Regions from separate parts of the Streptomyces sp. NPDC087428 genome, predicted to be linked through region 2. Evidence: riboswitches for the same ligand, from Rfam matches in the RefSeq annotation. Region 2 holds a riboswitch; the other holds the start of a gene.

Region 1 (7,584 bases), on a different contig from region 2:
GATATGTGGAACGGCTCCGTGTGGGTGACCACCACGGTCGGCACCACGCCGATGTGCCGGGTCAGCGGGGCGACCCGAGCGGCGATGAGGACGGCGTCGAGCCGGCCGCGGACCTGGTCGGTGCGCCCGTCCGGCTCCGCGTGGGACGAGGACTGGAGGCCGAGCCCGTCCTCGATGGTCACGAAGTCGAGCAGTCCCTGTTCGGCCTCGGTGACGAGGTCGGTCCAGTAGGCGGCGGTGAGAAGTTCACGGGGGCGGGCGACGGGTTCACGCCAGGCGGCCGGGTGCCAGCCCGCTCCGTCCAGGGCCACGGCGAGATGCAGAGGGGAGGGTGACGACGACACGAGAGAGGTGCCTTCCTGATCGACCGTACGAAGAAGCCGGCCCCCGGACACAGGGAGCGGCCGCGAGGGCAACAGGTCAGGAGCAACAGAGCGCGCCGGCGACGCGCAACAGGTCGATGTGCTGCCGGGAGTACAGCCGCGGGCGGCTGGGCATGGCGGTGTTCGCGGCGCGGCGGCGGGTCACGGCAGGCATACGCACGTGCTCCACCTCCACCCATCCGGCGCGGCGGACCCCAGGGTCCGCGCCGCCCTCGCGCTCGCGGTCCCGTTCGGGGCGCCGCTCGGTCGTTCTCAAGCACAACCGCACGGCTACGCCGTTTCTTCCGGCTGCCCGGCTTCTTTTTCCTGCGGTGCTTCCGGCTGCCCGTCCGGTGTGCGCACGAGCAGGAATCGTGTGCGGCGGCGCAGGGTGAAGCCGATCGACTCGTAGAGCCGGATGGCGTGGGTGTTGCTCGCGGCCGCGTGGAGGAAGGGGGTGTCCCCGCGTTCCCTGATGCCCGCCGCGACCGCGCGGACCAGCCGGGTGGCCAGGCCGCGGCCGCGGTGGTCCGGGTGGGTGCAGACGGCGCTGATCTCCGTCCAGCCCGGCGGGCGCAGGCGTTCGCCGGCCAGGGCGATCAGCCGTCCGCCGTCCCGGATGCCCAGGTAGCTGCCCAGTTCGATGGTGCGGGGCAGGAAGGGGCCCGGCTCGGTGAGGGCGACCAGGTCGAGGATCTCGGGTACGTCGGCGGGTCCGAGCCGTTCCGCCTCGGGGGCGGGTTCGGCGTGCAGCGCGGTGGCGATGAGCTGAACGCCGTCGCCGCCGCGCTCGATCGTCCAGCCGTCGGGCACCTCCAGGGCTCCGGAGACCGGGGTGGCGGTGCCGGGTCCGACCAGTGCGGCCAGATCGGCCCAGGCCCGGGGGTCGGCGGGGTCGTCGAGGGCGCTGAACGGGGAGATGTCCGTGGGGTAGCGGGCGGCCCGGCCCACGCGCTCGGCGAGGCCGGCGTGCGGACCGCTCAGCGCGGCCCAGGCGGCGTTGTCCAGGATGTGCGGTTCCGTCGGGACCGGGGGCGGGGCGTGATGGACGCTGGTCGACATGGCGGTGCGGGGTCTCCGTATCCGGAAGGCGGCCGGGACGGCGGCGGCTCATGGCAGCGCGGTCCGGCGGCAGATGCGCGGGCGTGGAAGTGAATGCGGATCTGAACGCGGACGCGGGTCAGGAGTTGTCGAGCGGCAGTCCGGGCGGGTCGACCAGGGAGGTGGGGACGGCCTCGTCGGAGAGGTTCCAGGCGGCGAGCCACTTGGCGTACTGGCCGTTCTTGATCAGGTGGTTGATCGCGGCGGCGATGGGCTTCGCCAGTCCACTGCCCTTCTTCGACGTGGCGGCGATGAGCCCCTGGAGCGTCGCGCCGGCGCCGGAGAACTGGCCCGCGCTACGCGTGGGTGCGGTGGTCCTGGCGTTCTGGGTGATGTGGTAAGCGATACCGGGATTGGGGCCGAAAGAGGAGTCGATCTTCCCGCTGGACAGCGCCAGGGCCGTGGCGTTGCCGTCCTGGTAGTACTTGACGGTGAGCTTCTTGCCCTCCTTCGCCAGCTTCGCCTTCCACTCCAGCAGGATCCGCTCCTGATTGGTGCCGGCGCTGACGGAGACGGTCTTGCCTGCCAGGTTGCGGTAGTCGCCGTCGAAGTTCCAGGTGCTCTTCTTCAGCGCCTCGAAGGCGAGGTTGTCCGCCCGGTAGGAGGCGAATTCGTACTTCTTCTTGCGTTCCTCGGTGTCGGTGACATTCGACAGGGCCACGTCGAACTTGCCGCTGTCGATGCCGACGAACATGTTCTCCCAGGTGGAGTTCTTCATCTCCGGCCTGAGCCCGAGAACCGCGGCGATCAGCCGGCCGAGGTCGGGTTCGGCGCCGGTGAAGGTCTTCTGGTCCTCCCCCACGTATACCAGCGGAGGGTACCCGGCAGGCAGCGCGCCCAAGCCGATCACCAACGTGCCTTTCTCGGCGATCGACTTGGGGAGCCCGGCGCTGATCGACTTCACCTCGGACACCTTGAGCTGGGTCTCCTTGGCCGCGCCGTTGGAGAGTGCGCCGATGGTGACCGATCCGGCCGGCGCGTTGTCGGTCCTGGTCGCGGCGTCGCCCGCACCGCCGCACGCGGCGAGCCCGGCGGCGAGAGAGGCGACGGCCGCGGCGGCGGTGACACCGCGGAGGAATCTGCGGCGGCGGCTGAGAGAGGGGGTGCGGGTGAGAGTGCGCATGGTGGCTGTCCTTGTCGGGTGCGGTGAGGGCGTACGGATGAGGTCTGGCCGTGGAGCGGGTGACGGGATCAGAAGTGTTGGGTGAGAGGTGCCGGGATCAGAGCACCTTGCTCAGGAAGTCTCTGGTCCGCTCGTGCTGCGGGTGGTCCAGCACCTGCTCGGGCGGGCCCTGTTCGACGATTTGGCCCTCGTCCATGAAGACGACCCGGTCGGCGACCTCACGGGCGAACCCGATCTCGTGCGTGACGACCAGGAGGGTGGTTCCGCTGCCGGCCAGGTCCTTGATCACGGCCAGCACCTCGCCGACCAGCTCGGGGTCGAGCGCGGAGGTCGGCTCGTCGAAGAGGATGACGCCGGGCCGCAGGGCGAGGGCGCGGGCTATGGCCACGCGCTGCTGCTGCCCACCGGACAACTGCCGGGGGTAGGCGGCGGTCCGGTCCGCGAGACCCACCCGGGCGAGGAGGCCGCGGGCCAGTTCCCTCGCCTCCGGCCTGGTCAGCTTTCCGGTCGCCACCGGAGCCGCGGCCACGTTGTCCAGCACGGTCAGGTGCGGGAAGAGATTGAAGTTCTGGAAGACGAAGCCGATCTGGCTGCGCTGCGCCAGGATGGCCCGCTCGCTCAGCTCCTTGAGGCGACCGCGGTGTCTGCGTACGCCGATCAGCTCACCGTTCAGGCTGACATGGCCGATCTCGGGCTTCTCCAGGTGGTTGATCACCCGCAGGAGCGTGGATTTGCCGGACCCGGACGGTCCGAGGACGACCGTGACCTCGCCGGGGCGCACCGTCAACGCCACACCTTCCAGAACGCGTTGGGTTCCGTACCACTTGTGCACATCGTGCACCTCGACCGCGGCGGGGCGTACCGCGAGCACTCCGCCGGTCTCCTCCGTCCCAGCCGTACCGGCCGCCGCCTTCTCGGCCGTCCCGGTATTCCCGGTCGTCTCGGCGCTCATATCGCCGTCTCCTTCCGGACCCGGGCCCGCAGATCACCGAGGCCGGTCCGCAGCTTCTGCAACGGGGTCAGCGGCAGGGTGCGCAGCGCGCCCCGCGAGTAGTACCGCTCGACGTAGAACTGGATGACGGACACGACGCTGGTGAGAATCAGGTACCAGACGGTGGCCACCAGCAGCAGCGGCACGATGTCGCCGGGGTAACTGCTGCCCATGCTCTGCACGGAGCCGAACAGGTCGAGCAGCGAGACGTAGAAGACCAGCGAGGTGCCCTTGATCAGCCCGATCAGCTGGTTGACGTAGTTCGGGGTGATGGAGCGCAGGGCCTGCGGGAACACGATCTTCGCGAACTGGTAGCGCCTCGGGAGTCCGAGGGCCGAGGCCGCCTCGTGCTGGCCCTGGTCGACGGAGAGGATGCCGCCGCGGACCACTTCGGAGGCGTACGCCGCCTCATTGAGGCTCAGGCCGATGACGGCGACGGCCATGTCGGTGGCGAGGCGGGACTCGTCGAAGGTGAAGAACGCCGGGCCGAACGGCACTCCGATGCTCAGCGTCCGGTAGAGCGCGCTGAAGTTGTAGAGGAACAGCAGGACCACGATCAGCGGCACCGATCGGAACAGCCAGGTGTAGCCCCAGCTGACCGCACGCAGCACGGGGCTCGGGGAGAGCCTGGCCAGCGCCAGAAGCACGCCGCCGAGCAGACCCAAAGCGGCGCTGTACACGGTGACTTCGAGAGTGATGAGCAGGCCGTCGAGGATCGTGGGACGCAGGAACCAGTACGAGAACCGGTCCCACTGGTAGAAGGGATTGGTCACCAGGCCGTGGATGATCTGGGCGACCAGCACGAGGACGACGGCTGTGATGATCCAGCGGCCGGGGCGCAGCAGGGGAAGGACCCGCTGTGCCGCCAGGGGCTTCGGCGCGGCGGGCGGGTGGAGGCGGGGGGCCGCCTCGGCGGGCGGCGCTGATCCGGAGGACACAGCGATGCCAGGGGATTCACTCACGGAGGGCTCCAGCGGATTCGGACAGTCCGGACCGCGGACGGCGGCGACGCCGCGCCGATCGGGGACGAATCGGCGGGACGCGGCACACGGCACGGGACGGGGGCCGGGCGGGGAGAGGGCGCACCGCGACAGCGGTGGACGTCAAGAACGCGGAGAGCAGAGGCCCGGAAGGCAAGAGGCCTGGAAGAGCGAGGCCGGGGATGCCGTCAGGCTTGACAGAGAATGCGTGAAGCGGCGGTACACAGCGCGCTGTTGACGCGCTGAAGGTCGACGGAGCGGTCCGCGCAGAGCAGCAGGGCGCGGCCGCGGGACCGCCAGGCAGCCATCCCCTCAGCTGCGTGCATCGCTCTCACCGTCACCATTCCGCCCCTTGGGGCCTACACGTCCGCCGAACGTCATCCGGTCCGGTCCGAACCTGGGCACCCCACCGCGTACGAGGGTTGCCGGCCGGCGCACCAGGGATTTCCGCTGACGCTCATGACCGTTCCGCGCCGCAAGTTAGGCACGGCCGGAAACGAATGTCAACGCCGGTGACCACCAGGCGAGACGGCCCGTGCGGCCTTCTTGACGGCGTCACGTGACGCACCGAAACTGACATGGACGGTCACGATTGTCAGCGCCTCCGGTGCGGGATTCTCCTGCTCAGGCGGTTATCGGCCCCGGCCCGCTGGCAGGCAACCCTTCCACCGCGACGGGGTGCCCCGGGTGACGACCGGGTCCCGCCGGCGTGGCGGGGCAAGCGTGGTCTCGCGTCTCGCGAGCCCCGAAGTCGGGACCGGTGGGAATTGTCCAGGAACGGCTTGACGAGGCGCCTGCACATCGATCTGCTGCGTGTCTCCAGCGCTTACTAGCCCGGGACAGATCCGGACGCGTACCGGACCGCTCGGTCCATCCGGACCGGTACGAGAGCGCAGTCGTTCCACATCCGGCCGCTGGTGCCCACAAGGCGGCGGTGGCTTCCTCGTTCCCGCAGGGATTCCCACCGGGATTCCCATAGGAGAGTCATGCCCGAGACAGTTTCGCGCAGTTCCAGTTCACGCGGTTCCGGTTCGCGGGGTTCCGGCACAGGGAACTCGATTGCGTGCGGCCCGGTTTCCCCGGGGCCTGCTCCGTGCGCCACGCACCCTCGTCCCCCGGCTGCCGTGCAGCCCTCCCGTATCCACAGCCGGATCGGCGTCGGGCTGGCCGGCGGCTTCTACCCGGCACCGCACCGCTACGAGCTGTTCCTGTCGGCGAGTTGTCCGCGCTCGCTCCGCATCTCGATCACTCTCGGCCTGCTCGGCCTCAAGGACTCGGTCGCCACCACGATCCTGGGAAGCCCCACCGAGACACCCGGCGCGTTCGCCTCGCTGCGCAGCGCGTACGAGGCGACGGTGCACCACTACGACGGACCGCTGACGGCGCCCGCGCTGTGCGACCGGTGGAGCGGACGGATCGTCAGCAACCACACCCCCGACATCCTGCGCGACCTCGCGGGCCTGCTGTCCGGCCATGACGAGGCCCGCCCCTCCGCTCTGCGCCCGCCGGGCCTCATCGGGGACATCGACGCCCTCCGTGACCTGCTGGACTGCGACGTCACCCCGGATGCCGGGCCCGCCGAGCGATCGGCAACGCTGGACCTGCTGGATCACCCTCTCGCCCTGCGGCCTTACGCACTGGGCGCGGAGCTGACGGCCGCGGATGTGGACCTGTGGGTGGCGCTCGTCCGTCTCGGCCCGGCCTCACTCGACGACCGCCCTCGGCTCCAGGAGTACGTGAGCCGCCTCCGCGACAACGCCGCCTTCCCCGACGTGCCGGAGCAGGACGACGGCCCCCGGCTCGCGTAGTCGGGGGCACCGGGGCCGGTGAAGGCCCCGGTGCACACCTCGTTCAACACAGCGTTCAGGTCGACTTCTTGTTCAACGGCTCCCTCAGGCGCCGACGTAGGCCGCGAGGTGCTCGCCGGTGAGGGTGGAGCGGTCGGCCACGAGGTCGGCGGGGGTGCCCTCGAAGACGAGCCTGCCGCCGTCGTGGCCGGCGCCGGGGCCGAGGTCGACGATCCAGTCGGCGTGCGCCATGACCGCCTGGTGGTGCTCGATCACGATGACCGACTTACCGGAGTCCACGAGCCGGTCGAGCAGGCCGAGCAGTTGCTCGACGTCGGCGAGGTGAAGGCCGGTGGTCGGCTCGTCGAGGACGAGGATGCCACCCTTCTCACCCATGTGCGTGGCCAGCTTGAGCCGTTGCCGCTCACCGCCGGAGAGCGTGGTGAGCGGCTGGCCGAGGCTGAGGTAGCCGAGCCCGACGTCGGCGAGCCGGCCCAGGACGCGGTGCGCGGCCGGTGTGCGCGCCTCGCCGTCGCCGAAGAACTCCTCGGCCTCCGTCACCGACATGGCGAGCACCTCGCTGATGTCGCGGCCGCCGAGGTGGTATTCGAGCACCGAGGCCTGGAACCGCTTGCCCTCGCACTCCTCGCAGACGGTGGAGACACCCGCCATCATCGCGAGGTCGCTGTAGATGACGCCGGCACCGTTGCAACCGGGGCAGGCGCCCTCGGAGTTGGCGCTGAACAGGCCCGGTTTCACGTCGTTGGCCCTGGCGAACGCCTTGCGGATCGGGTCGAGCAGTCCGGTGTACGTCGCGGGGTTGCTCCGTCGCGAGCCGCGGATCGCGCCCTGGTCGATCGACACCACCCCGTCCAGGCCGGAGACCGAGCCGTGGATCAGGGAGCTCTTGCCGGAGCCGGCGACGCCGGTGACGACGGTGAGGACCCCGAGCGGGATGTCGACGTCGACGTCGCGCAGGTTGTTCGCCTGCGCGCCGCGGATCTCCAGCGAGCCGGTGGGCTTGCGCAGGGTGTCCTTGAGGGTCGCCCGGTCGTCGAAATGGCGGCCTGTGACGGTGTCCCCGGCCCGCAGTCCCTCGACACCGCCCTCGAAGCAGACGGTTCCGCCCGCTGTTCCGGCGCCGGGGCCGAGGTCGACGATGTGGTCGGCGATCGCGATCGTCTCCGGCTTGTGCTCCACGACGAGCACCGTGTTGCCCTTGTCCCGCAGGCGCAGCAGC
Region 2 (7,584 bases):
GCGGTCACCCGCGTCGCGGCTGGCGCGCACGTCGTCCTGGCGCATCTTCTCGCGCTCGGCGGCGGTCAGGGTGTTGAGCACCTTCTGCGCCTCGGCGAGCTTGCCCTGCTGCTTCTTCTTCTTCTCGCCGAGCGTCTTGCGGACGTCCGCGAGGTCACCCAGCTTGTCCTGGGCCTCCTTGCGCTCCTGCGCGAGGGACCGCTGCTTCTCCTGGATCTTCTGCATCGCCTCGGCCTGCTTGGCCGTCAGCTGGTCCAGGGCGGAGGCCTGGTCGAGGAAGCTGTCCGGGTCGGAGGCGAGGAAGAGCTGCACGGAGGGGTCGATGCCTCCGGAGCGGTACTGCGCGGCGGCGAGCGAACCGAGGCCGGAGCGGAGCGTGTTGAGCTCCTCCTGGCCGCGGGCCACCTTGTCCTGAAGCGCGCCGACCTGCTTCTCCAGCTTCTCCTGCTTCTCCTTGGCCCCGCTGTACTGCTCGGTGGCCGTCTCCGCCTCGTGGTAGAGCTTGTCGACCTCCGCCTTGACCTCGCTCTTGGTCGGCTTGGGGTCGGCGTGAGCGGCCTGGGAGGTCAGGGCCACGGCTGCGGCGGCGGTCGCGGTGAGCACGGTCACACGGGCGCGGCTCGGATTCTTGGGACGACGGTGGGACGCCACGAAGGCGAGCTCCTTCTTCCTCGAGCCGCCTACCGGGCTGTGGGGGACATGAATCCCCGGCTCCGTGGGGATCACGGACTCGGCGGTTCCTTCACTGCCACCCCGGATGGGTGATCAACCGTGCGAAGGTTCGAGGCCCGACCATAGTGACCATCCTGTGATCAGTTCAAATCCTCGCAGGAAAAATCTCGTCACAGCCGGTACTTCTTTACCCACACCACACTGCGTGTAGCGGTGAATTGACGGCCCGTTCCGTAATTTCCGGCAAGCCGCAACAAGTCTCGCTAAACGCGCGAAAGCCGCTTCAGGAGCAAGAGGGACGCAACGGGCCTGGCCCCCGCCTTCGCCACTCCGTCGGCCACCTCGCGGTCGGTGGAGACCACCACGACGGGCCGTCCGGACGGTTCGGCGCGCGCCAACTGCCGGATCAGCTCGTCCGCGGTGACCCCCGCCTTGCTGAACAGCACCCGCACCCCACGAGGCGGCGCGAGCAGCACCGGAGCGGCCAGCTCGGCCCCGTCGAAGACGCAGGTCATCTCGGCGCCCGTCTGGGCGGCGAGCACCGACAGACCGCCCAGCAGCCGCAGCCGCTGCTTCTCCAGCGGCATCTGCGGATAGCCGGTCTTGGTGACGTTGTAGCCGTCCACGATCAGATGCGCCTGCGGCAGCGCGAGCAGTTGGTCCAGCAGCGCCGGATCGGTGTCGGAAAGGGCTCTGGCGGCAACGTCCTTGGGCGACATCCGGCCCGGCTCGACGGCGTCGACGGTGTCCGCGGGACGCATCGAGGAGGGCGGCAGCGCCAGTTCGCGGCGCAGTCCGCCGGCCGCTTCGAGCACCGTGTCGAGCAGCAGCCGCAGCCGCATGTCCTCGACCGACCGCCCCTCGCGCGCGGCCCGGCGCCCCGCCTCGACGGACGCCTCCGCCTCGCTGAGCCGCGCCCGCAGCCTCCGGGTCTCGCTCTCCGCCGCGGACACCTGGACGGCCGCCTCTGCCCGTACGGCGTCGCTCTCGGCCCTGCCCCGGCGCAGCGCCGCCTCGCCGCGCTTCACCTCGCTGGCCGCGCTGCGCAGTTTGCGCTGGAGCGACTCGGCCTCCTTGCGGGCCGCGTCGAGGTCGGTGCGGAGCCGTTCGGTCTCGCTCCTCGTCTGGGCGCGGGCCTGGACGAGCTCCTCGCGCAGCCGCTCCAGTTCGCGCCGGGTCTCCTCGTCCGCCCGCTCGGCGCCGGCCCGCTCGGCCTCCTCACCGGCGGCGGCGAGGAGCTTCACCCAGCCCACCGGACGCAGCACATAGGCCGCGGCGGCCACATCGACGGGGTCGGCGGCGGCGGGCGGCGAGCCCGCCTCCAGGGCGGCACTCAGCTCCGGCTGGGTCTCCCTCAGCCGTTCACCGATGCGCCGGCGGAACGACGCGTCGCTCTCCAGGGCGGCCGCCATCGCGTTCCCGGCGAACTTCGCACGCCGGGTCGGCGTGAAACGGGCGTACTGTCTGAGCTGAGCCGGGAGTTCGGTGACCGTGAGGCCGCCGAACGCGTCCGAGACCAGCGCGACGACCCGACGCCGTACGCCTTCGGGCAGCGGACGGTCGAGCACCTCCACGGCATCGTCGGCCGCATCGGCCGACGCGGCGCCGCCAGCGGGCTGCTCCACCATCCGTCACCTCAAACTCTATGTCCGCACGGCCCCGTCAGGAGTCGGCACCCGGCCTGTCCACCAGCTCGATCTGATCCACCGCGTTGCACCAACGACAGCGCACCGACTCGATGGTCTCACTGACCACCTCGCGTTCTTCGACGCTCGATTCCCCGGCCAGGTCGAGATGGACGTATTCGACGACCTTGGAGGAGCGCGTCACGTCGAATCGCGTGAGGTTTCCGCAGAGCGTGCAGCGCCAGCGGGTCGCCTCGGTCGGCTGGGGAACCGTCGTCATCGTTGCGTCCTCTTTCGTCGGGCCTCGTGCTGCCACATAAGGATCTTCGCGGTGCGCCGTCGAACTGCGGATGTCCTGCCGTAACCCTACGGCCTCGTCGCATACCACCGGCACGGCGAGGCGCTCTGTCCGGTTCCCTCCGCTTGAGTCATGCTCTGTTCATGACCGATCGGCGGGCTGCGGCCGGCAGACTCCTGCGGGCGGCCACCTCGGGCGGGCCGCCGGTGACCTACGCCCTCATCGCCCTGTGCTGCGTGGTCTTCGCGATCAGCCCGCTCTCCGGGCTCGCCCCGGTGTACGGCAGCGCGGACGCCCTGCTGTCCGCCCAGGCCGGGTACTTCGAGCGCTGGGGCGTGATCCCGAGCGAACTGTGGGACGGCTCCGCCCACGCCCTGCTCACCCCGCTGACCGCGCTCTTCGTACACGGCAGCTGGCTGCACCTGCTCGGCAACATACTGTTCCTGTACGTGTTCGGAGCGATGGCCGAGGAGCGCATGGGCCACACCGAGTTCGCGTTCTTCTACCTCGGCTGCGGCTACCTCGCCCTGCTCGCCTACGCGGCCGCGCACGCCACGTCCGACCAGACACTCGTCGGCGCGTCGGGGGCGATCTCGGCGGTGCTGGGCGCCTTCCTCTATCTCTTCCCCCGGGCCCGGGTCACCAGCGTGTTCCCGTTCCTGCTCTTCCTGCCGCTGCGCTTCCCCGCCTGGATCGTGCTGATCTTCTGGTTCGTGCTGCAGTGGCTGGCCGCAGAGGGCGCGGGCAGCGGCCCCGGCGTGGCCTATCTCTCCCATGTGGTCGGCTTCGCCATCGGCTTCCTCTACGCCTGGGGGCGCTATCGGCGTGGGGCCAGGACACGAGGCCCTAGAGTGAGATCTCCAGCCACGGCCACCGAGGGAGAAAGCCAGCCGTGATCACCGCGATCGTGCTCATCAAAACCAGCGTGGACCGGATCCCCGAGATCGCCGAGGCCGTCGCGGCGCTGGACAGCGTCAGCGAGGTCTTCTCGGTCACCGGTACCTACGACCTGATCGCCATGGTCCGGGTGGCCAAGCACGACGATCTGGCCGACGTCATCCCCGGCCGGATCAGCAAGATCCCCGGCGTCGAGGGGACCGACACCCACGTGGCGTTCCGTACGTACTCGCAGCACGACCTGGAGGCGGCCTTCGCCATCGGTCTGGACGCATAGGTACATCCGTTCGGCCGGGTACGGACAGCTGTCCGTACCCGGCCGAACGTGTTTCACGACCCTCAGAGCTGGGCGGTACCCCGGTCCGGGACGCAACGGCCGTCCTCGGTGCGGTACTTCCACTGGGCGCCCTCGCTCACCAGCTCCTTGACCGCCCGCACGAAGCGCTCGATGTGCTCGTCCGGCGTACCGGCACCGAAGCTGACCCGGATCGCGTTGAGCGACCTCTCGCCCGGCTCGGCCTCCGGCGCACCGCACTCACCGATGTCCTGCGGGTCGCTGCCGAGCAGGGTGCGCACCAGCGGGTGGGCGCAGAACAGCCCGTCGCGCACCCCGATGCCGTACTCGGCGGAGAGCGCCGCGGCGAAGTGCGAGCTGTTCCAGCCCTCCACCACGAAGGAGATGACGCCGACCCGCGGGGCGTCGTCGCCGAACAGCGAGAGCACCTTGACCTCGGGGACCTCGGCGAGGCCGGCGCGGACCGCGGTGACGAGCCGCTGCTCCCGGGCGACCAGGCCGTCGAATCCGGCCTCGGTGAGCGCCTTGCAGGCGGAGGCGATGGAGTAGACGCCGATGACGTTGGGGGAACCGGCCTCGTGGCGGGCGGCGGTGGTGTGCCACTCGACGTCCACTGCGCCGTCGGCGCGCCGGGCGACCTTGCGGGAGGCGCCGCCGCCGGCCAGGTAGGGCGCGGCGTCGCGCAGCCAGTCGGAGCGGCCGGCCAGGACGCCGGAGCCGAACGGCGCGTACAGCTTGTGTCCGGAGAAGGCGACCCAGTCCACGTCCAGCTCGGTGATGTCGACGGGGTGGTGCGGGGCCAGTTGCGCGGCGTCCAGCACGATCCGCGCGCCGTGGGCGTGCGCGGCGGCGGCGAGCTCCTTGACCGGCCACAGCTCACCGGTGACGTTGGAGGCGCCGGTGACGCAGACCAGCGCGGGGCCGTAGGGGTCACGGTCCGCGAGGGCCCGCTCCAGCGTGGCGACGGCCTGGGCGGGGGTGCGCGGGGCGTTCAGGTAGGTCACCCGGGCGTCGCGCCAGGGCAGCAGGGACGCGTGGTGCTCGGTCTCGAAGACGAACACCTGGCAGTCGGCGGGGACCGCGGCGGCCAGCAGGTTGAGCGAGTCCGTGGTCGACCGGGTGAAGATCACCTGGTCGTCGGCGCGGCAGCCGAGGAACTCCGCGACGGTGACGCGGCTGGACTCGAAGAGGTCCGTGGAGAGCTGCGAGAGGTAGCCGGCGCCGCGGTGGACGCTGCCGTAGTACGGCGCGTACGCGGCGACGTCGTCCCACACCCGTTGCAGGGCCGGGGCGCTGGCGGCGTAGTCGAGGGCGGCGTAGACGACCTCACCGCCGGTCACCAGCGGAACCGTCACATCCTTGCCCAGAACCGGCAGAGGGGTACAAATGGACTGGTCGGCGGCAGCGGTGAAGACAGACATGACGGACTCCCGTAACAGGCAGGCGAATTCCGCGTGCCTGCGGGTACGCGGCAGCACGGAGGGAAGAAAAGAGGGTGTGCGGAGGAGGGCCGAAAAGCCCTATCGCATTCGCTTGCTCACAGAGGCTCCCTGAGGACCAGGACCCCACGGGTGGACGTCTACGACGTCGAGGGGTCCGCGCTTGCCGCAGACCTCGCTGCCTACGGCCTGGTCTTCACCCGGGGCACCCCGCCACGGACGGAGGGTTGCCGGACAGCGGGCCGGGGCCGTAGTCGCTGTCACTCATGACCTGCCCAGCATCTTGCCATACGTACCGGAACGCGCAAGGCGCAGTCCATGATCTGGACTGCGCCCTGCCTCACCTTCCGCACGGTCAGGCGTTGCTCGCCCTGACCCATCTCTCCAGCACCCGGCCGGCGGACCCGGAGTCGATGGACTCGGCGGCCTTCGCGATACCGGCGGCGAGCTGCTCGGTGAGCGTGCCCTCCCCCTGGTCCAGCGCGACCAGGGCCGCCGCCGAGTTGAGCAGGACGGCGTCCCGTACCGGGCCCTTCTCACCGGCCAGCAGGCGGCGGGCCACATCGGCGTTGTACGAGGCGTCGGCGCCGCGCAGCGCTTCCACCGGCACCAGTTCCAGGCCGACGTCGCGCGGGTCGAAGGCCTGCTCGCGCACGACGCCGTCCCGGGCCACCCAGACCCGGGAGGTCGCGGTGGTGGTCAGCTCGTCCAGGCCGTCGTCGCCGCGGAAGACCAGCGCGGAGTTGCCGCGTTCGGCGAGCACGCCCGCGACGATGGGCGCCATCCGCAGGTCGGCGACGCCGATGGCCTGGGAGCGGACCTGGGCCGGATTGGTGAGCGGACCGAGGATGTTGAAGGTGGTCGGGGCGCCCAGCTCCGACCGTGCCTTCGCCGCGTACCGCAGGGCGGGGTGGAACTTCACCGCGAAGCAGAAGGTGATGCCCGCTTCCTCGGCCACCTCGACCACGCGCTGCGGCGACAGATCCAGGTTGACGCCGAGCTTGCCCAGGACATCGGAGGAGCCGCTGGCCGAGGAGGAGGCGCGGTTGCCGTGCTTGACGACCTTGGCCCCGGCCCCCGCCACCACGATCGCGGACATGGTGGAGATGTTGACCGTCTTGGCCATGTCGCCGCCGGTGCCGACGATGTCGACCGTACGGCCGGGCACGTGGATGGTGGTGGCGTGCTCGTACATCGCACGGACCAGACCGGTGACCTCCGTGACGGTCTCGCCCTTGGCGCGCAGGGCGACCGCGAAGCCGGCGATCTGCACGTCGGTCGCCTCACCGCTCATGATGCGGTCCATCGCCCACGCGGTGTCGTCGGCGCTCAGGTCCTCGCCGCGCAGCAGCGGGGTCAGCACGCCGGGCCAGGAACGAGCCGCCACGCTGTCGCCGCCGACCGGGGTCACAACGTTCATGGTCCGCTCCTGGGGTCCACAGCCGATAAGGGGATGTGACCACCCTATCGAGCGCCGGGGACAGCGAAGAGCCCCGTCCATCGTATGGATGGGCGGGGCTCCTGCTGTGGCGATCAGTTCAGGTGATCAGTGGTGGCCGTGGCCGTCGGTGATCTCCTTGTACTCCTCGGCGGAAGGCTTGACGATCTGGTTGTTCTCGCCGTAGTAGCCCTTGCTGAGCCTGGCCCGCAGCTTCTCCACCGGCGACACCTTGCGCTTGACGCCGTTCTCGTCGACCAGCGGGCCGATCTCGACCGGCGTGTACTGCTCGTGCGCGGTGAGGGTGTGCAGCTGACCCTGCGACAGCGGCTCGTGGACCTCGACGAACTCACCGTGCGGCAGGCGCTTGATGAGCCCGGACTCGCGCCCGTGCAGCACCTTCTCCTTGTCCCGGCGCTGAAGGCCGAGGCAGATCCGCTTGGTGGCGATGAACGCCAGGACGGGAGCGACGAAGAACGCGATCCGCACGAACCAGGTGATCGAGTTGATCGACAGATGGAAGTGCGTGGCCCAGAGGTCGTTGCCACCACCGACCAGCAGTACGAAGTACCACGTGATCCACGCGACGCCGAAGGCGGTGCGCGTCGGCGCGTTGCGCGGCCGGTCCAGGATGTGGTGCTCGCGCTTGTCCCCGGTGACCCAGGACTCGACGAACGGGTACACGGCGATCGCGACCAGCACCAGCGGGAAGATCATGAGCGGCACGAGCACACCCAGGACCAGCGTGTGGCCCCAGAGGTTGATCTCCCAGCCCGGCATCACACGGATCAGGCCCTCGGAGAACCCCATGTACCAGTCGGGCTGCGCGCCGGTGGACACCTGGTCCGGGCGGTAGGGCCCGATGGCCCAGATCGGGTTGATCGAGGCGATGCCCGAGATGGCGGCGATGACGCCGAAGA

The links. A riboswitch is a leader RNA that binds a small molecule or an ion and turns the genes downstream of it on or off. The one in region 2 is predicted to bind S-adenosylmethionine.
Region 1: linked by a shared signal. The riboswitch ahead of ACIO3R_RS10905 (amino acid ABC transporter permease) and the one ahead of ACIO3R_RS05585 (aminotransferase class V-fold PLP-dependent enzyme) in region 2 are both predicted to bind S-adenosylmethionine.

What each region holds. Positions count from the first base shown of each region.
Region 1 is NZ_JBIUXR010000004.1:306,269-313,852, forward strand. It holds gene ACIO3R_RS10880 (LLM class flavin-dependent oxidoreductase) at 1-344, opposite strand, end outside; gene ACIO3R_RS10885 (putative leader peptide) at 421-537, opposite strand; gene ACIO3R_RS10890 (GNAT family N-acetyltransferase) at 654-1,424, opposite strand; gene ACIO3R_RS10895 (transporter substrate-binding domain-containing protein) at 1,543-2,586, opposite strand; gene ACIO3R_RS10900 (amino acid ABC transporter ATP-binding protein) at 2,684-3,538, opposite strand; gene ACIO3R_RS10905 (amino acid ABC transporter permease) at 3,535-4,539, opposite strand; SAM riboswitch class IV at 4,880-5,022, opposite strand; SAM riboswitch class IV at 5,142-5,287, shown strand; gene ACIO3R_RS10910 (putative leader peptide) at 5,340-5,390, shown strand; gene ACIO3R_RS10915 (cell envelope biogenesis protein OmpA) at 5,682-6,365, shown strand; gene ACIO3R_RS10920 (ATP-binding cassette domain-containing protein) at 6,450-7,584, opposite strand, start outside.
Region 2 is NZ_JBIUXR010000002.1:404,004-411,587, forward strand. It holds gene ACIO3R_RS05560 (NlpC/P60 family protein) at 1-651, opposite strand, end outside; gene ACIO3R_RS05565 (NYN domain-containing protein) at 936-2,300, opposite strand; gene ACIO3R_RS05570 (hypothetical protein) at 2,335-2,577, opposite strand; gene ACIO3R_RS05575 (rhomboid family intramembrane serine protease) at 2,739-3,491, shown strand; gene ACIO3R_RS05580 (Lrp/AsnC family transcriptional regulator) at 3,488-3,769, shown strand; gene ACIO3R_RS05585 (aminotransferase class V-fold PLP-dependent enzyme) at 3,832-5,208, opposite strand; SAM riboswitch class IV at 5,381-5,498, opposite strand; gene trpD (anthranilate phosphoribosyltransferase) at 5,582-6,646, opposite strand; gene ACIO3R_RS05595 (cytochrome bc complex cytochrome b subunit) at 6,773-7,584, opposite strand, start outside.